2 linked regions of the Prosthecomicrobium sp. N25 genome follow. The protein of the gene in region 1 interacts with the protein of each later gene in a pairwise test. Links are inferred from orthologs where the notes say so. Each region holds a gene or a part of one and is shown in the gene's direction. Other genes may lie near its edges. The genes, in order: WBG79_RS15390 and WBG79_RS13740.

Region 1 (14,796 bases):
CGGTCGGACTACCCGAACCAGATCAACAACGTGCTCGGCTTCCCCTACATCTTCCGCGGCGCCCTCGACGTGCGGGCGAGCCGCATCAACGAAGAGATGAAGGTCGCCGCCGCCCGCGCGCTCGCCATGCTGGCCCGCGAGGACGTGCCCGACGAGGTCGCCGCCGCCTACAGCGGCCACCGCCCGAAGTTCGGCCGCGACTACATCATCCCGGTCCCGTTCGACCCGCGTCTGCTCTCCGCCGTGCCCTCGGCGGTGGCCGAGGCGGCCATGCGCTCCGGCGTCGCCCGCCGCCCGATCGCCGACCTCGACGCCTACCGCCTGCAGCTTTCCGCCCGCCGCGACCGGGTCGCCGGCAGCCTCCAGCGGATCTTCAGCGAACTGCGCGCCCGGCCGAAGCGCGTGGCCTTCGCGGAGGGCGAGGAGGAGCAGGTGATCCGCGCCGCCGTGTCCTTCGCGGCCCAGGGCCTCGGCACCCCGATCCTGATCGGCCGCGAGGACCGCATCCGCGACACCGCAGCCCGCGCCGGCATCGAGCTCCGGGGCGTGCAGGTCCACAACGCCGCGCTCTCGGACCGCAACCGGGTCTATGCCGAGACGCTCTACGCCCGCCTGCAGCGCAAGGGCTGGCTCTTCCGCGACTGCCAGCGCGTGGTCAACCAGGACCGCAACCACTTCGCCGCCCTGATGCTGGCGCACGGCGACGCCGACGCCATGATCTCCGGGGCGACGCGACACGCCGCCACCGTCCTCGACGACGTCCGCCGGGTCATCGACCCCCGTCCCGGTCACCGCGTGATCGGCGTCTCGCTGGTCATCGCCCGCGGCCGGACCGTGGTGGTCGCCGACACCGCCGTCACCGAGATGCCGACCGGCGAGGAACTCGCCGACATCGCCACCGAGGCGGCCCGCGCCGCCCGCAAGCTCGGCTACGAGCCGCACGTGGCGCTGCTCGCCTACTCCACCTTCGGCCAGCCGCCGGGCGAGCGCTCCGCCAAGGTCCAGGAGGCCGTGCAGATCCTCGACCGCCGCGGCGTCGACTTCGACTACGACGGCGAGATGTCCGCCGACGTTGCCCTCGACCCGGAGAAGATGGCCGCCCACCCCTTCTGCCGGCTGAAGGGACCCGCCAACGTGCTCGTCATGCCGGCGCTCCATTCCGCCGCCATCTCGACCCGGATGCTGCAGGAGCTCGGCGGCTGCACCGTCATCGGCCCGCTGATCTTCGGCCTGGAGAAATCCGTCCAGATCGTCCCGCTCGGCGCCAAGGATTCCGACCTCGTCAACATGGCGGCGCTCGCCGCCTACGGGGTGGACGCCTGACCGGCCGGCCGCGCCGGTCGGGCTCATCCGTTCTTGTGGAATCCGCAACGGCTCGGCGCTAACCTCGCGCCCCTTCGAGGGGCGCTGAGCGGGACCGGACCACCATGGCAACACACAAGGGCTTCGAGTCCCTCGTCGACGCGGACGCGCTCAGGCGGCGCCTGGCGGCCTTCGTCGAGCCCGGTTCGGACGGCGGCAATCCGGCCATCCGCGCCAAGGTCCTGTCCGCCCTGAAGGAGGTCCGGGCCGCCACCCGCGCCCGCATCGAGGCCCTGCTGCTCGAGGACCGCCGCGGGTCGCTCTGCGCCGAGCGCCTCTCCTACGTGCAGGACCAGATCATCCGGGTCGTCTACGACTTCGCCATCCAGTTCGTCTATCCGGTCAAGAACCCCTCCTCGGCCGAGCGCATGGCGATCACGGCGGTCGGCGGCTACGGCCGCGCCACGCTGGCGCCGGGCTCCGACATCGATCTCCTGTTCCTGCTTCCCTACAAGCAGACGCCCTGGGGCGAGAGCGTCATCGAATACATCCTCTACATGCTGTGGGACCTCGGCCTGAAGGTCGGCCACGCCACCCGCAACGTCGAGGAGTGCATCCGCCTGTCGCGGTCGGACCTAACCATCCGCACCGCCATCCTGGAGGCGCGCTACATCTGGGGCGACGAGCCGCTGTTCCGCGACCTGACCCGCCGCTTCGACGAGGATGTCGTCCGCAACACCGGATCGGAATACATCGCCGCCAAGCTCGGCGAGCGCGACGACCGCCTGAAGCGCCAGGGCACGTCGCGCTACCTGGTCGAGCCGAACATCAAGGAGGGCAAGGGCGGCCTGCGCGACCTGCAGACCCTCTTCTGGATCGCCAAGTACTTCTACCGCGTCCGCCAGCCCGAGGACCTGATCGGCGCGGGCGTCCTCTCCAAGGCGGAGTATGTCCGCTTCAAGCGCTGCGAGGACTTCCTCTGGGCGGTCCGCTGCAACATGCACTTCGTCACCAACCGCTCGGAGGAGCGGCTGAGCTTCGAGCTGCAGCGCGAGATCGCTCGCCGGCTCGGCTATGTCGAGCGTGCCGGCCTGCGCGCCGTCGAGCGTTTCATGAAGCACTACTTCCTGGTCGCCAAGGACGTCGGCGACCTGACGCTGATCTTCTGCGCGGCGCTCGAGGAGCAGCACGTCAAGACCGCGCCGGTCCTGAACCGCTTCATCAGCCGCTTCACCCGCCGGACCCGCAAGGTGCTCGGCGGCGGCGCCTTCACGGTCGACAACGACCGCATCAACGTCGCGGACGCGGACGTCTTCCGGAAGGATCCGGTCCAGCTCATCCGGCTCTTCGCCATCGCCGACAAGGAGAACCTGGCGTTCCACCCGGACGTCCTCAAGCTGGTCACACGCTCGCTCAAGCTGATCGACGACGACCTGCGCCGGAACCGCGAGGCGAACACGCTCTTCCTCGACGTGCTCACCTCGCGCAACGACCCGGAGACCATCCTGCGCCGGATGAACGAGACCGGCGTGCTCGGCCGCTTCGTGCCGGAGTTCGGCAAGGTGGTCGCGATGATGCAGTTCAACATGTACCACCACTACACGGTGGACGAGCACCTGATCCGCTCCATCGGCGAGCTGTCGCTGATCGAGAAGGGCAGCCGCGCCGCAGAGCTTCCTCTCGCCACCGAGCTGATGCCCGGCATCCAGAACCGCCGGCTCCTCTACGTCGCCCTCTTCCTGCACGATGTCGGCAAGGGCCGGCCGGAGGACCACTCGTTCATCGGCGCCCGCATCGCCGCCCGGCTCTGCCCGCGCTTCGGCCTCTCGCCGGCCGAGACCGACACCGTGGTCTGGCTGATCGAGAAGCACCTGGTCATGAGCGTGGTCGCCACCAGCCGCGATCTCAACGACCGCAAGACGATCCGCGATTTCGCCGAGGTGGTGCAGAGCCCCGAGCGCCTCAAGATGCTGCTGATCCTGACCGTGGCTGACATCCGTGCCGTCGGCCCGGGCGTCTTCAACGGCTGGAAGGGCCAGCTCCTGCGCACGCTCTACTACGAGACCGAGCCCTACCTCGCCGGCGGCCACAGCCAGATCACCCGCGACCAGCGCGTCGCGGCGGCCAAGCGCGAGCTCTCCGACAAGCTCGCGGGCTGGAGCGATGCCGAGAAGGCCGCCTATGTCGAGCGCCACTATCCGCCCTACTGGCTGCGCGTCGACCTCCCCAGCAAGCTGAACCACGCCGAGTTCATCCGGGCGGCCGACCGGGCCGGCAGGAAGCTCGCCACCCGCGTGACGCCGCGCGCCTTCCAGGGCGTGACCGAGATCACGGTGCTGGCCTCCGACCACCCGCGCCTCCTGTCGATCATCGCCGGGGCCTGCGCGGTGGCGGGCGCCAACATCGTCGACGCCCAGATCTACACGACCACCGACGGCCTCGCCCTCGACACGATCTACGTCAGCCGCGAGTTCACCGACGACGGCGACGAGCAGCGCCGCGGCAGCCGCGTCTCGGCCCTGATCGAGAAGGCGCTCGCCGGCGAGGAGCGGCTGCCGGAGCAGATCGAGCGCAAGGCGCTGGCCAAGCCCCGCGTCAAGGCCTTCCAGCTGCCGACCGACGTGATCGTCAACAACTCCTGGTCCGACCGCTTCACCGTCATCGAGGTGTCGGGCCTCGACCGCCCCGGCCTCCTCTACGACCTGACCCGCGCCATCTCGGACCTGAACCTGAACATCGCCTCCGCCCACATCGCCACCTTCGGAGAACGCGCCGTGGACGTCTTCTACGTCACCGACCTCTTCGGCCAGAAGGTCGAGGCCAAGGCGCGCGAGCGTGTCGTGCGCGAACGCATGATGAAGGCCTTCGACGGCACCCGCGACGAGGCCGGGCCGGCCCCAAAGCGCGCCAGCGCCGGCTAGCGGCCGGCAAGCGGGTCCAAGCCGGCCGGACCGCGAACAGTCGGGGGGATAACCCGGCCGGACTCCGTCCGTTCTGGCGACAGCCGCGCCTGCCTGCGTTATAAGCAGGTCCCATCCGGCGGAGCGCGCATGTCCCTCGTCCGCAACTTCATGAGCGTCGGCGCCGCCACCCTGGCGAGCCGGGTGCTCGGTTTCCTGCGCGACACCCTGATCGCCGCCGCGCTCGGCACCGGTCCGGTCGCGGACGCCTTCGTGGTCGCCTTCCGGCTGCCCAACCTGTTCCGCCGCCTCTTCGCCGAGGGCGCCTTCAACGCCGCCTTTGTGCCCCTCTACGCCCGCGTGCTCGAGGCCGAGGGGGAGGGCGGCGCCCGCCGCTTCGCCGCCGACGTGCTGGCCGTCCTGCTGGTCGCGGTGCTCGCCTTCTCGGGCCTCGCCATGCTGGCCGCGCCGGGGCTGGTCTGGGTGCTCGCGCCCGGCTTCGCGGCCGACCCGGAGAAGTTCGGCCTCGCCACGCTCCTGACGCGGATCTGCTTCCCCTACCTGGCCGCCATGGCGCTGATCGCGCTGATGGGCGGCATCCTCAACGCGCACCGCCGCTTCCTCGCCGCCGCGCTCGCCCCCGTGCTCCTCAACCTCGTGCTGATCGCGGCGCTGCTCGCCGCCCTTTCGGCCGGCCTCGCCCGCACCCGCGAGGCGGGCATCTGGCTCGCCGCCGGCGTTTCCCTCGCCGGCCTCGCCCAGCTCGCGCTGGTGACCGTCGCGGTAAGCCGCGCCGGCTGGGCCCCGCGCCTCGTCCGCCCGCGCTGGACGCCCTCGGTCGCCCGGCTCCTCCGGTTGGCGGTGCCGGGCGCGATCGCGGGCGGCATCGCCGAGATCAACATCGTGGTCGGCACCATGATCGCCTCCCTGTCGGCGGGCTCGGTGGCGTTCCTCTACTATGCCGACCGCGTCTACCAGCTCCCCCTCGGTCTCGTCGGGGTCGCGGTCGGAACCGTCCTGTTGCCCGAGATCGCCCGCCAGCTCCGCGCCGACCGCGAGGACCTGGCGCTGGCGGCCCAGAACCGCAGCCTGGAATTCGCCGCGGTCCTGACCCTGCCCGCCGCCGTCGCCCTGGTGGTCGCGGCGCAGCCGATCGTCGAGGTCCTGTTCGAGCGCGGCGCCTTCGGCCCGCAGGACACCCAGGCGACCGCCGAGGCGCTCCTGGGCTTCGGCTACGGCCTGCCGGCCTTCGTCTTCGTCAAGGTCTTCGCCCCGGGCTTCTTCGCCCGCGAGGACACCCGCACCCCGATGGTGGTCGGCGCCGTCTCGGTGGCGGTCAACGTCGCCCTGTCGCTCGCCCTCTATCCCGTCTTCGAGCACGTCGCGATCGCCCTCGCCACCTCGGCGGCCGGCTGGGTCAACGCGCTCCTGCTCTGGGGCCTCCTGGTCCGCCGCGGCCACTGGCGCGCCGACGGCGAGCTCGAGCACCGCCTGCCGCGCATCGCCGGCGCGGCCGCCGCCATGGGGGTCGTCGTCTGGCTCCTGGCCGACCTGCTGGAAGGCTGGACCGGGGCCGAGAACCCGCTGCCCGTCAAGCTCGGCGCGCTGGCGCTCCTCTGCGGTTCCGGCTTCGTCGTCTTCTTCGCCCTGGCGCATCTCATGGGCGGCGTCGACCTGCGCCGCCTCCGGGCCCTCGTCGCCCGCGAGCGGACCGCCGCGGCCGAATAGTCGCGCCGCCACGGCCCCTGCCGGCTCGTGCCCGATCCGGCGCCCCGCCCCTTGCTCCCGTCCCGCACATCGCCTAAGACCCCGCGACCCGCGAGGACTTGCCCATGACCGACGCCCCCCAGACCACCTTCGAACCGCTCGTCTTCTCGGGCGTCCAGCCGACCGGCAACCTGCATCTCGGCAACTACCTCGGCGCCATCCAGCGCTTCGTCGCCATGCAGGACACCCACCCCTGCATCTATTGCGTGGTCGACCTGCACGCCATCACGGCGACGCTCGTCCAGCCGGACCTGGTCCAGCAGACCCGCGAGGTCACGGCCGCGTTCCTGGCCGCCGGCATCGACCCGAAGCGGAACATCGTCTTCAACCAGAGCCGGGTCCACGAGCACGCCGAGCTCGCCTGGGTGTTCAACTGCGTCGCCCGCCTCGGCTGGCTGAACCGCATGACCCAATTCAAGGACAAGGCCGGCAAGGACCGCGAGAACGCCTCGACGGGCCTCTACGCCTACCCGAACCTGATGGCCGCCGACATCCTGGTCTACCGCGCCACCCACGTGCCCGTGGGCGAGGACCAGAAGCAGCATCTCGAGCTCGCCCGCGACATCGCCCAGAAGTTCAACAACGACTTCGCGGGCCGCATCGCCGAGCTCGGCCTCGGCGACGCCTTCTTCCCGCTCCCCGAGCCGCTCATCCAGGGCCCGGCGACGCGCGTCATGAGCTTGCGCGACGGCACCAAGAAGATGTCGAAGTCGGACCCCTCCGACTATAGCCGCATCAATCTGACCGACGACCAGGACACGATCGCCCAGAAGTTCCGCAAGGCGAAGACCGACCCCGAGCCCCTGCCGACCGAGCCGAAGGGCCTGGAGAACCGCCCCGAGGCCGACAACCTCGTCGGCATCTACGCCGCCCTCTCGGGCGACACCCGCGAGGCCATCCTCGGCCAGTACGGCGGCGGCCAATTCTCCACCTTCAAGCAGGCCCTGACCGACCTCGCCGTCACCAAGCTCGCCCCCATCAACGCCGAGATGAAGCGCCTCCTGGCCGACCCCGGCCACATCGACGCGGTCCTGAAGGACGGCGGCGAGCGCGCGAGCGCCATCGCCGCGCCCGTGATGGACGCGGTGAAGGACGTGGTGGGGTTTCTGAGGTGACGATACCGTTTGGCTAACTAACGATGGGTCCTTATAGACTCCGGTGTAATAACGACAAACATACGTCGGTCTCTTGAGTCTTGGCCAACGTTCCATTCGTGGTCAATTAAGGAGAGGGCAACCAGCAAACGTTCAGCTGTGCGTGACTCTCGACATCTTTCAAACCTAATCAGGCTGAGCGTCTTAAATCGTCGCCGGCCGACTCCGGTGCGAGCTGCGATAGCCTTAAAATCGGGATCTAAGGTCACAAGTACGGCGTTGTTTGCTTCAGCTACGGCCGCAACTAATGTATCGGGCGAGTCAGGAGCGGTTTTTGTTCGTAAACGAATTACATTTCGGCTTTGCCCTTCCAGAGCTTTCGCCACAGACTCCGGTACGCAATGGTCAATGAAGAAACGCATACTTGTAGGACTCGATTACGCAGCGCTCGTCTGTCCATGTTGGAGGGCAGCTTCGATGTCCTCCGCAGTCAGATCTGGATACTCCTCAATAATCTGATCCGCTGAATAGCCGTCCTCATGAAATCGCTGGATTGCTGATACGGGTATGCGGGTGCCCGCGATTACCCAGGCATTTCTCGCAACGGTTTTGTGACGCATTACTTGCCCTTGCGTTCCTTCACGACGCGCTCGGAGCTTCAGTATCTCTGCTTTCGTTTCTTCGATCATGTTAGTGAGGGGAAGTTCCATCACGTATTGGCCAGACAGCACCGCCTCAGGTTTTCCGGTTTCAGGATTCACGAAAATGACCTCCCGGTTGATGACGAACAGGGTTGTCTTGGTCCACAGTTGATCCTTGAGATGACTAAGCTTGTCGGCGACCTTGCGAAGGTGCTGCAGTGGAACTTTGTTCTGGATACGCAGAATCTCAAGAGTCTTAAGTGCCACCATGTCCTTAAATGAATAGAATCTGCTGTATGCTGCGCTTGAGCTGTCTTCAACGTAGCTTGGAGTAAAAAAGTTTGTCTTCGCCCAATAGCGTAGCCTCCCCTTCGACAGGGATGTGATTCGTGTCACCTGTTCCTCAGAGAAAGCAGCAATAATGCTGCTTACATCAAGAGATGGTGGTTCTAGGGGTTCAGTAGGTTTTCTTTGCATGAGTTCGTCTTCTATCTCGACCTCTTAGCACACCGTTCGCAAAAAGGAAATTACGGTTGATTCGATTGTCTAGCTGCCAGGTAGAGTAGAGTTTAGAATGTGTGCGTCGCTTCGTGCCGCTCGCAGCCTCACACCACCCGCCAAACCGCCCCGGTCCCCCGGTCCCGCACCAGATCCACCCGCCCGCCGTCCCAGTGATAGTCAAGGTGCCGCGCCTGCCTCACCCCGGCGGCGAGGTCGGGGAAGAACAGTCCCGCGCAGTCCCCGCCCGGCATCCGCACGCTCGGATACACGATCCCCTCCGATCCGGCCGCCCTGAGCGCCGCCCCGAAGGCCTGGGCGGCGGCATAGTCGTCCGGGTCGAGGAGCGGTTCGCGGCCGGGGAGGGGGCGGATGTCGTGGAGGTCGGCCCGGACGTCGAGCAGGATTTCGCGGAACTGGCTTGTCCAGCCGGGCGCCTCGGCGGTCGAGGCCATGAAGCGGGCGTGGTGGTGGATCGTTTCGAACAGCGCGACCTCGAAGCTCCGGCCGACATAGAGCACGCCCAGCCGCCCGTCCGAGAAGCGGCTCGGCCGGTCCGGGCTCGTGTGCGTGAAGGGCGCCATCAGGGCGGAGGCGCCCGGCCCCGATACCCGCCGCTCCGGCGGCACCAGGTCGAGCGCCCCGATCGTCTCCATCAGGCGCGGGTTGGTCTTCGTCTCCGCGGCGATCAGGAGTGGCCAGTCGGCCGGGTCGGCGATGTCCTCGAAGAGGTCGATCGGCGGATGCCGGCTGCGGATGATCCGGACCGCTCCCGGCCAGTCCACGGCCGCGACCGGCACCGCGCCCGCATCGATCACCACGCGCCCCGCTCGGCGTCGAGGAGCCGCCGCACCCGCATCAGGTCCGTCAGCTCGCCCCCGAGCATGACGTCCAGCGCCGAGCGGCCCGCGAAGGCCGCGTTCGGCGCCCTGATCCAGCGGTAGCCGCGCTCGGGCTCGGCGAAGACGATGCGCAGCGCCTTGTGGATGCCCATCAGGTTGGAGAGCCGCGCCTTCCGGTCCCGGTCCATGCGGCCGGTCGCGCCCGCCTTCCAGCGCGCGAAGGTCCGCGCCGGCAGGTCGAGCAGCACCGACGCCTCCGCGTCCGACACGCCCCAGCGGGCGAAGAGCCTCAGCGCCGCGCGGAACATCGCGGCCGCCTCCGCGTCGGTGATGGGACCGGGCCGGACGTCGCCGGCCTCGGTCGGCACGGGAAGGAGCGAAGCCATGCGAGCATCTCCGGTCATATGGCATCAAGATAGGCCCGACAATGCCGTTCGGCAATCCCGCCGGCCCAAGCCGTCCCTTGCCGCCGCCCCCGCCGCGTCCTAGCATCACCCCATGGTCCAGCGGCGCCGATCCCTCGAAGAAGGCCACAAGCGCAAGTTCCTCGTCGTCGTCGACGAGACGCCCGAATGCGACCGCGCGCTCGTCTACGCGGCGCGCCGGGCCGAGCGGACGGGCGGCGCCCTGGTGCTCCTCTTCGTCATCGACGACCAGGATTTCCGCGGCTTCCTCGGCGTCGAGCAGATGATGCGCCAGGAGGCCCGCCAGGCCGCCGAGTTGACTCTCGGCAAGGCCGCCGCGCACGCCCGCTCGGTCGCCCGGATCGACCCGGAACTGGTCGTCACCGAGGGCACGCGCTCCCAGGAGGTCCAGAAACTGATCGAGCGCGATCTCGACATCGCCATCCTGGTGCTCGCCGCCGGGGTCTCCTCCGAGGGGCCCGGCCCGCTCGTCACCGCGCTCGCCGGCCGGGCCGCCGGCTCCTTCCCCATCCCCATCACGATCGTGCCCGGCGACATGAGCGACGAGGACCTCGCCGCCGTCGCCTGAAGCCCCGCCGGCCGCCGCCGACGCCGTTGCGCCATGCCCGGATTCGGCCTATCCCGTCCCGGATACCTCCCCCGCGCCGCTCGGCGCTTGATCCGGCGCGGGCCCGGCTTACCTTACCTCTCACCATGCTCCGGGCCTTGAACCCGAGAGGAGGACGAGAATGTTCATCCAGACCGAGACGACGCCCAATCCCGCGACCCTGAAGTTCATCCCGGGCCGGGTCGTCCTGCCCGACGGCACCGAGGATTTCCGCACGCCCGACGAGGCGGTCCGCTCCCCGCTCGCCGAGAAGCTCTTCGGCATTGAGGGCGTCTCGGGCGTCTTCTTCGGCCACGACTTCGTCACCGTGACGAAGGCCGGCGCGGAGTGGCCCCACCTGAGGCCCGCGATCCTCGGCGTCATCATGGAGCACTTCATGTCCGGCGCGCCGGTCATGCGGGACTCCGGCGGCGACGAGCCCGTGGCCGGCGAGGAGTTCTTCGATCCCTCGGACGCCCAGACGGTCGCCACCATCAAGGAACTCCTGGAGACCCGGGTCCGCCCGGCGGTCGCCAACGACGGCGGCGACATCACCTTCAAGGGCTTCCGCGACGGGGTCGTGTACCTCAACATGAAGGGCGCCTGCGCGGGCTGTCCGTCCTCCACCGCGACGCTCCGCCACGGCATCCAGAACCTGCTCCGCCACTTCCTGCCGGACGTCCAGGAGGTCCGCGCGGCCTGACCGCGCGGCGCCGCCCGGAGCGGCCTTCCTGACGCGGAGGTGACCGAAAGTCGCCTCGACAGCCGGCCCCCGCGCGCGTCAAATGCCGCGATGCTGACCCTCGCCCTCGACACGGCCCTCGATGCCTGCGCGGTCGCGCTCCTTCGCGACGGGCGCATCCTCGCGGCCGTGACCCGCGACATCGGCCGCGGCCATGCCGAGGTCCTGATGGCCGTGGTCGCGGAGGCGCTGGCGGCGGCCGGCGGGCTCCGCATCAAGGACTGCGACCGCTTCGGCGTGACCGTGGGTCCCGGCAGCTTCACCGGCATCCGCGTCGGCCTCGCCGCCGCCCGCGGCTTCGGGCTCGCCGCCGGCCGACCGGTCGTGCCCGTCACCACCCTCGAGGCCATCGCGGCCGACGCCGCTGGCTCAACGGACCCGCAGGCGCCCATCCTGGTCGCCCTCGACGCCCGCCGAGGCGAGGTCTACGCCGGTCTTTTCGCCGCCGCCCCGGGATCCGAGCCCGTCCCGCTCTCGGCCCCCGCCGCCCTCCCGCTCGCCGAGGCCGCCGCCCTGGCGGTGCGCGCCGGAGCCGTCCTCGCCGGCTCGGGCGCCGCCCTGGTGGCCGCCGCCGCGCCATCCCCGCTGCGCATCCTCGGCGAGGCCCGCTACCCCCGTGTCGAGACCGTCGCGCGCCTGGCGGCCGCCCGCCCGGCCCCCGGGCGCCCCCCCGGACCCGTCTATCTCCGCGCCGCCGATGCCAAGCCGCAGGAGGGGTTCCGCATCCCCCGCGCGCCCGAGGCCGGGGCGCCCGCCCACGCCCGGCCATGAGCGGCCTCCTCTGGTGGTTCGAACCCCCGCCGGTCTCCATCGAGACCGCGCGGTCGGGCGACGTCCCCGAACTCGCCGCCATCCATGCCGCCTCCTTCGCGCACCAGTGGAGCGCCGACGAACTGCGCGAGCTGCTGCGCGACCCGGCCGTCCTGTGCCTCGTCGCCCGCCGCGCCAATCTCTTCGGCACCCGCCGGGCGGTCGGCTTCCTGCTCGTCCGGGCCGCCGCCGACGAGGCCGAGATCCTGACCGTGGCGGTCGACCCCCGCAACCGCGGCCGGCGCATCGGCCGGCAGCTCGTCGAGGCCGGCTTCCGCAAGCTCTACGGCGAGCGGATCCGGACCGTCTTCCTGGAGGTCGACGGCGGCAACGCGCCGGCCGTCGCGCTCTACCGCCGCCTGGGTTTCCGCCAGGTCGGCGAACGCAAGGGCTACTACCGGTCGGCCTCCGGCCCGGCGACCTCCGCGCTTGTCATGCGGGCCGATCTCGGCTAATCGCGCTGGCGTCGAGACCGGGAGAATGCGGCCTTGAACGCAGCCGAAGAGTCCAGCACACCGGAACCGACCCTCGAGGAGCAGTGCGAGGCGAGCGGCATGCGCATGACCGAGCAGCGCCGCGTCATCGCCCGGGTGATCGCCTCCGCGGACGATCATCCCGACGTCGAGGAGCTGCACCGCCGCGCCGCTGCCGTCGACCGCCGCATCTCGATCTCCACGGTCTACCGGACCGTGAAGCTCTTCGAGGACGCCGGCATGATCGAGCGCCACGATTTCCGCGATGGCCGCGCCCGCTACGAGCCCGTGCCGGAGGAGCACCACGACCACCTGATCGATCTGCGCTCCGGCCGCGTCATCGAGTTCCGCAGCGAGGACATCGAGAAGCTGCAGGAGATCGTCGCCCGCGAGCTCGGCTTCCGCCTCGTCGACCACCGGCTGGAACTCTACGGCGTCCCCCTCGACGACAAGGACAAGGGCCCGGCCCGGTGACCCGTCCCGCCCGCGCGGCGGGACCGCCGCCCCCGGTCGTCCTCGAGCCCGCGCCGGGCCGCCCGCCTCTCGTCGGCCGCCTGCGCGGGACGCTCGCCGTCCTGTGGCTCGCCCTCCTGACCCTCGCGGCCGTGCCGCTGCAGGCCCTCGCCGTCCGGCGCGGCTGGCCCCTGGCCGCGACCCTCCCGGTCTGGTGGCACCGCCGGGCTCTCTCGGCCGTCGGGGCGCGGCTGACCGTCCACGGGGCGCCCTGCCGCGACCGCCCGCTCCTGGTGACGCCCAACCACGTGTCCTGGCTCGACATCTGCCTCGTCGGCAGCCTTCTCCCGGTCGCCTTCGTGGCCAAGTCCGAGATCGCCGGCTGGCCCCTCTTCGGCTTCCTCGCCAAGCTGCAGCGCAGCCTCTTCGTCGACCGCAGCCGGCGCACCGACACTGCCCGCGTCAGCCACGAGATGGCGGCCCGCATGTCGGCCGGCATCCCGGTCGTCCTCTTCCCGGAGGGGACCTCCTCGGACGGCGTGCACGTGCTGCCCTTCCGCTCCGCCCTGATCGGCGCCGCCCGCGCCGCCATCCTGAAGGGCGGGCACGAGCGCGTCTGGGTCCAGCCCCTGGCCCTCGCCTTCACGCGCCGCGGCGGCCTGCCGGTCGGCCATGCCGGCCGGCCCCGCATCGGCTGGTACGGCGACATGGACATGGTCCCGCACCTTCTCGCCACCCTGTTCGGGCCGCCGCTCGACGTCGAGCTCGTCTGGGGCGAGCCCATCCCCTTCGACGAGACGAGCGACCGCAAGCTTCTCGCCCGCGCCCTTGAGCGCGAGGTGCGCCGGCTCTCGGCCGCCGCCCGCCGCGGCCGAGAGCCGGCCCCGGGCGGGCTCCCGGCCGCCCCCGCCCCGACCGGCGTCGTCCCCGCGGGGCCGTAGGGCCCCGGCGGCCACGCCGCTATTCTCTCCGGCTCCGTTTCGCGCTATCAGAGCCTGGGGAGACCGGCGGTCGCGCGCCGCCCGCGCCGTCCCCGAGAACCGATCGCGAGCCTGATGACCGAGACGAAGAAAGTCCTCGTGCGCACCTACGGGTGCCAGATGAACGTCTACGATTCCGAGCGGATGACCGATGTTCTCGCGCCCGAGGGCTATGAGCCGACGGACAGCCTCGACGAGGCCGACCTGGTCCTGCTCAACACCTGCCACATCCGCGAGAAGGCCGCCGAGAAGGTCTATTCGGACATCGGCCGCCTGCGCCGCCTGAAGGACGAGCGGGCGCTCGAAGGCCGGGCACTGACCATCGGGGTCGCCGGCTGCGTCGCCCAGGCGGAGGGCCGCGAGATCATGCGCCGCGCCCCCGCGGTCGACCTCGTCGTCGGCCCGCAGAGCTACCACCGCCTCCCCGAGCTCCTGGCGGAGGCCACGGACCGCCGCCGCCCCGTCGAGACCGACTTCGCCATCGCGGAGAAGTTCGACGCCATGCCGGCGACCCCGGCCGTCCGCATCGCCGCGCGCGGGCCGACCGCCTTCCTGACCATCCAGGAGGGCTGCGACAAGTTCTGCACCTTCTGCGTCGTCCCCTACACGCGCGGCGCCGAGGTCTCCCGCCCGCTCGACCGCATCGTCGAGGAGGCCGAGCGCCTCGCCGCCGCCGGCGTGCGCGAGGTCACGCTCCTCGGCCAGAACGTCAACGCCTGGCACGGCCTCGGCCCTGACGGGCGGGAATGGACGCTCGGTCGCCTGTGCGAGCGCCTCGCCCGCGTGCCCGGCCTCGCGCGCATCCGCTACACGACCAGCCACCCGCGCGACATGGACGACGCCCTGATCGCGGCCCACCGGGAACTGCCGCAGCTCATGCCCTACCTGCACCTGCCGGTGCAGTCCGGCTCCGACCGCATCCTCAAGGCCATGAACCGCCGCCACACCGCGGCGGACTATCTGCGCCTCGTCGAGCGTATCCGCGCCGCCCGCCCCGACATCGCGCTCTCGGGCGACTTCATCGTCGGCTTCCCCGGCGAGACCGACGCTGACTTCGCCGACACGCTCGCCCTGATCGAGGCGGTCGGCTATGCCTCCGCCTTCACCTTCAAGTATTCCCCCCGCCCCGGCACGCCCGCCTCCACGCGCGACGACCAGGTCTCGGAACGGATCAAGGCGGAACGGCTTTCGGCGCTGCAGGCGGCGATCGACGCCCAGACGAAAGCCTTCAATGCGAGCCGTAAGGGCATGGTGATGGACATCCTGGTCGAGAAGGCGGGACG
Region 2 (4,325 bases), on another replicon or contig:
ATCCGCCGCCTCTCCTCGCGCGCCTCGCAACAGGGCTACCGCATCGCCATCCGTGTCTCAACGGAGAGGCTGGCCGCGCCGATGGCTCTATATCAAGAAGACGAAGAAGGACCGCGACCTTGCCCGCCACACCCCCGCCCCGCCCCGCCGGAACGCCCGTACGCCTCGTCGAGCGCCGCCTGCCGCCCGATCTGGACGAGGCGCTTCTCGCCCGCCTGGTCGACGGCTTCTATGAACGCGTGCGCGGGGACGAGCGGCTGGGGCCCGTCTTCGACGCCGCCATACCTCCTGGGGCCTGGCCGGCCCATCTCGCCCGCATGCGCGCCTTCTGGGGTTCGGTCGCGCTGGGGGCCGGCGGCTACGACGGCCGCCCCGTGCCGAAGCACGTCGGCCTGCCCGGCATCGACGACGCCCTCTTCGCCCGCTGGCTCGCGCTCTTCCGCGCCACCGCGGAGGACCTCGCCAGCGCCGAGACGGCCGAGATCCTGGTCGAATACGCCGAGCGGATCGCCCACAGCCTGCGCCTCGCCGTCGCCTTCGCGGAAGGCCGCGACACGGTCGGGCTGGAGCGGCTCCGGGCCGGATAGGCCTCAGTCGCTGCCGCCGTAGTCGGGCTCGTCGTCCGCCGCCATCAGCGACCCGGGCGGCAGCGCCGCCTCCCGCGCTTCCCGGTAGAGATCGGCCAACGCCGGGCGCAGCTCGGGCGCGAGGTGCTCAGCGGTGAGCCCCGGGCCGGCCCGCCGCCCGCACTCCCCGTGCAGCCAAACCGCCGCCGCGGCCGCCTCGAAGCCGGGCAGCCCGCGCGCCAGGAGCCCGCCCGCAATTCCGGCGAGCACGTCCCCCGAGCCCGCCGTGGCGAGGTCGGGCGGCGCGTTGTCGTTGATGGCCGCCCGGCCGTCGGGTGCGGCCACGACGGTGTCGGCCCCCTTCAGGACGACCACCGCGCCCGAGCGCCGCGCCGCCGCCCGCGCCCGCTCCGTCTTCGGGCCCCCGGCGAGGTCGGGGAAGAGGCGGGCGAACTCGCCCTCGTGCGGGGTCAGGATCACCGGGCCGCCGCCGGACCGGATCAGGCCGAAAAGGGCCTCGGGATCCTCCGCGAAGCTCGTCAGCGCGTCGGCGTCGAGCACCGCGCCCCGCGCGCCCCCGAGCACGGCCCCGACGAGGCTGCGCGTCGCCTCCCCGACCCCGGCGGCCGGCCCGATCACAACCGCGTTCAGCCGGCGGTCCGCGAGGAGTCCGCGAAGCCCGTCGGCGCCCGCGATCTCGGCGATCATGACGGCGGTCAGGTGGGTCGCCGCGACCCGCGCCGCCGCCGGATCGGCCGCCAGCGTGACGAGGCCGGCCCCCGCCGCCAGCGCGGCGCCCGCCGCCAGCCGCGCCGCCCCGGTCCTGAGCGCCGGCCCGCTGACCACCACCGCATGCCCGCGCGCGTATTTGTGGTCGGCGAGGCCCGGTGCGGCCAGCCGGTCGCGCCACAGGGGCGGACGGTTGCGGAAGAGCCGCGGGCCGATCTCGCGGAGCGTCCAGGCCGGGATGCCGATGTCGGCGAGCGTGACCGTGCCCGCATGCACCCGCCCGGGCAGGAGCAGGTGGCCCGGCTTCAGCCGGAAGAAGGTGACCGACCCCTCGGCCCGGATCGCGGTGCCCAGGACCGCGCCCGTCGCCCCGTCGATGCCGGACGGCAGGTCGACCGCCAGGACCGGCCGGCGCGACCGGTTCACCGCGTCGACCACCGCCGCCGCCTCCCCGTCGAGCGGCCGCGCGAGCCCGGCCCCAAAGAGCGCATCCACCACGGCGCCCGCCCGGCCGAGCAGCCGCGGCGCGCTGCCCCCGTCGAGCGGCTCCACCGGGTCGCGCCAGGTCGCGGCCGCCAGCGCCGCGTCGCCGGCGAGCCGGGCGCGGTCCCCCAGCAGCGCCAGCGTCACCAGGTAGCCGCGCTCCTTCAGGACCCGGGCGGCGACGAAGCCGTCCCCGCCGTTGTTGCCCGGCCCGCAGAGCACCAGCACGCGGGTGCCGAGGGGATGACGGACCGAGACCGCGTCCGCCACCGCCCGTCCGGCCCGCTCCATAAGCGTGATGCCGGCGGTCCCGGCGTCGATCGCCAGCCGGTCGGCACGGCCCATTTCGGCGGGGGTGAGGAGCTCGATCATGGCGGCGTCCGGTTGGATCCGGCGGAAGAGTGGCGGCTGCGCCCGGCCTCCGCAAGGTCCGCGCGGCGGGCGCCTCCGCGTCTCTCGGGTCCGATTCGGTGGTTCGCCGCCGTCCGCGCCGCGGCGAGGCGCCGGATGTTCCCGCGGGCGGGCGCGACCGAGCGTCGCGGGCGTAGTTGTGCGCAGGCACGACGACCGGCGCGCCAGGGCACGGGAGCCTCTCGGCCCGTCGTGGCCCACCCCGGCGAGGCGCCCGCGCGTCGAGAGCCCGATGCTCAGCCGTTGGTCACCGAACTGGGCAAATCGTGTGCACAGATCTTGTGCATATGCCTAGTTTAACGGCTATTGCGTCCGTGCCGACAGGACACCAGAATGCCGGAAGGACCCGTCCTGCGCGATTTCTGGGCGTGTCGGAATATCGGTTCCCAATGGCACGCGGCGTGCTAATGACGGTCGCGGACCGGTGACGAGCCGGTCCCTCTCACATCTTCGGAGTGTCGGAGGCGATGAAGAAGATCGAGGCTATCATCAAGCCCTTCAAGCTGGACGAGGTGAAGGAGGCGCTCCAGGAGGTCGGACTCCAGGGCATCACCGTCACCGAGGCCAAGGGCTTCGGCCGGCAGAAGGGCCACACGGAACTCTACCGCGGCGCGGAATACGTCGTGGACTTCCTGCCGAAGGTGAAGGTCGAGATCGTGCTTCCCGACGAGATGGTCGAGAAGGCGGTCGATGCGATCCGCAAGGCCGCCCAGACCGGACGCATCGGCGACGGCAAGATCTTCGTCTCCAACATCGAGGAAGCCGTCCGCATCCGCACCGGTGAGACCGGGTTGGACGCGATCTGATCCCCTCAGCCCGCCTAGACCCCGGCAGTACCCCGCCTTTCGGGCCCGTCTTCCCGACCGCGGCAGCGCGCCCGCCCAGAAATCCAAGAAAGGGAACCGTCCCATGAAGACCGCCAAGGACGTCTTGCAATTCATCAAGGACAACGACGTCAAGTACGTTGATTTCCGCTTCACCGACCCGCGTGGCAAGTGGCAGCACGTCACCTTCGACGTGACCATGATCGACGAGGACATCTTCGCCGACGGCACCGCTTTCGACGGTTCCTCCATCGCCGGCTGGAAGGCCATCAACGAGTCCGACATGATGCTCATGCCGGATCCGGCCACCGCCTGCATCGACCCCTTCTTCGCGCAGACCACGCTCTCGATCGTCTGCGACATCCTCGAGCCCTCGACTGGCGAGCGCTACACCCGCGACCCGCGCGGCATCGCCAAGAAGGCCGAGGCCTACATGAAGTCGCTCGGCGTGGGCGACACCGTCTACGTCGGCCCCGAGGCCGAGTTCTTCATCTTCTCGGATGTGAAGTACTCCGCCACGCCGTACAAGACCGGCTTCCAGGTCGACGATCCGGAGCTGCCGATCAACACCGACACCGATTATGACGGCGGCAATCTCGGCCATCACGTCAAGACCAAGGGCGGCTACTTCCCGGTTCCGCCGATCGACTCGTGCCAGGACATCCGCGGCGAGATGCTCGCCATGATGGCCAAGATGGGCGTCACGGTCGAGAAGCACCATCACGAGGTGGCTTCGGCGCAGCACGAGCTGGGCATGAAGTTCAACACCCTCACCCTGATGGCCGACCAGATGCAGATCTACAAGTACTGCATCCATCAGGTCGCCCAGGCCTACGGCAAGACCGCGACCTTCATGCCGAAGCCGATCTTCGGCGACAACGGCTCGGGCATGCACGTCCACCAGTCGATCTGGAAGGGCGGCAAGCCGGTCTTCGCCGGCAACCAGTATGCCGACCTGTCGGAGACCTGCCTCTACTACATCGGCGGCATCCTGAAGCACGCCAAGGCGCTCAACGCCTTCACCAACCCGTCGACGAACTCCTACAAGCGTCTCGTCCCGGGCTACGAGGCCCCGGTCCTGCTCGCCTACTCGGCGCGCAACCGCTCGGCCTCCTGCCGCATCCCCTACACCACCTCGCCGAAGGCCAAGCGCGTGGAGGTCCGCTTCCCGGATCCGACCGCCAACCCCTACCTCGCCTTCGCGGCGATGCTGATGGCCGGCCTCGACGGCATCAACAACAAGATCCATCCCGGCCAGGCGATGGACAAGAACCTCTACGACCTGCCCCCGAAGGAGCTTAAGAAGATCCCG

What was found.
Region 2: the proteins of WBG79_RS15390 (region 1) and WBG79_RS13740 interact in binary tests that used the Escherichia coli proteins (3 or more experiments, as listed by UniProt). The link is inferred for Prosthecomicrobium sp. N25 from one-to-one orthologs.

The regions. Positions count from the first base shown.
Region 1 is NZ_JBBCAT010000002.1:112,356-127,151, reverse strand. Bases 1,097-4,423 are described here. They hold WBG79_RS15390 ([protein-PII] uridylyltransferase), read left to right. Parts: upstream 1,097-1,427; coding sequence 1,428-4,223; downstream 4,224-4,423. Other genes in these bases: murJ (murein biosynthesis integral membrane protein MurJ), read left to right, coding at 4,353-4,423; WBG79_RS15395 (NADP-dependent malic enzyme), read left to right, coding at 1,097-1,323. Outside these bases: more of WBG79_RS15395, read left to right, coding at 1-1,096; more of murJ, read left to right, coding at 4,424-5,930; trpS (tryptophan--tRNA ligase), read left to right, coding at 6,035-7,084; WBG79_RS27630 (DUF5615 family PIN-like protein), read right to left, coding at 7,102-7,485; WBG79_RS15375 (DUF433 domain-containing protein), read right to left, coding at 7,501-8,181; WBG79_RS15370 (RES family NAD+ phosphorylase), read right to left, coding at 8,310-9,023; WBG79_RS15365 (MbcA/ParS/Xre antitoxin family protein), read right to left, coding at 9,017-9,430; WBG79_RS15360 (universal stress protein), read left to right, coding at 9,543-10,037; WBG79_RS15355 (NifU family protein), read left to right, coding at 10,198-10,758; tRNA (adenosine(37)-N6)-threonylcarbamoyltransferase complex dimerization subunit type 1 TsaB, read left to right, coding at 10,849-11,568; WBG79_RS15345 (GNAT family N-acetyltransferase), read left to right, coding at 11,565-12,062; WBG79_RS15340 (Fur family transcriptional regulator), read left to right, coding at 12,162-12,554; WBG79_RS15335 (lysophospholipid acyltransferase family protein), read left to right, coding at 12,551-13,474; tRNA (N6-isopentenyl adenosine(37)-C2)-methylthiotransferase MiaB, read left to right, coding at 13,589-14,796.
Region 2 is NZ_JBBCAT010000001.1:3,020,993-3,025,317, forward strand. What follows is about bases 1,575-4,325. They hold WBG79_RS13740 (P-II family nitrogen regulator), read left to right. Parts: upstream 1,575-2,656; coding sequence 2,657-2,995; downstream 2,996-4,325. Other genes in these bases: WBG79_RS13735 (NAD(P)H-hydrate dehydratase), read right to left, coding at 1,575-2,150; glnA (type I glutamate--ammonia ligase), read left to right, coding at 3,099-4,325. Also shown: WBG79_RS13730 (group III truncated hemoglobin), read left to right, coding at 120-587; more of WBG79_RS13735, read right to left, coding at 591-1,574. UniProt on the Escherichia coli protein: P-II indirectly controls the transcription of the glutamine synthetase gene (glnA). P-II prevents NR-II-catalyzed conversion of NR-I to NR-I-phosphate, the transcriptional activator of GlnA. When P-II is uridylylated to P-II-UMP, these events are reversed.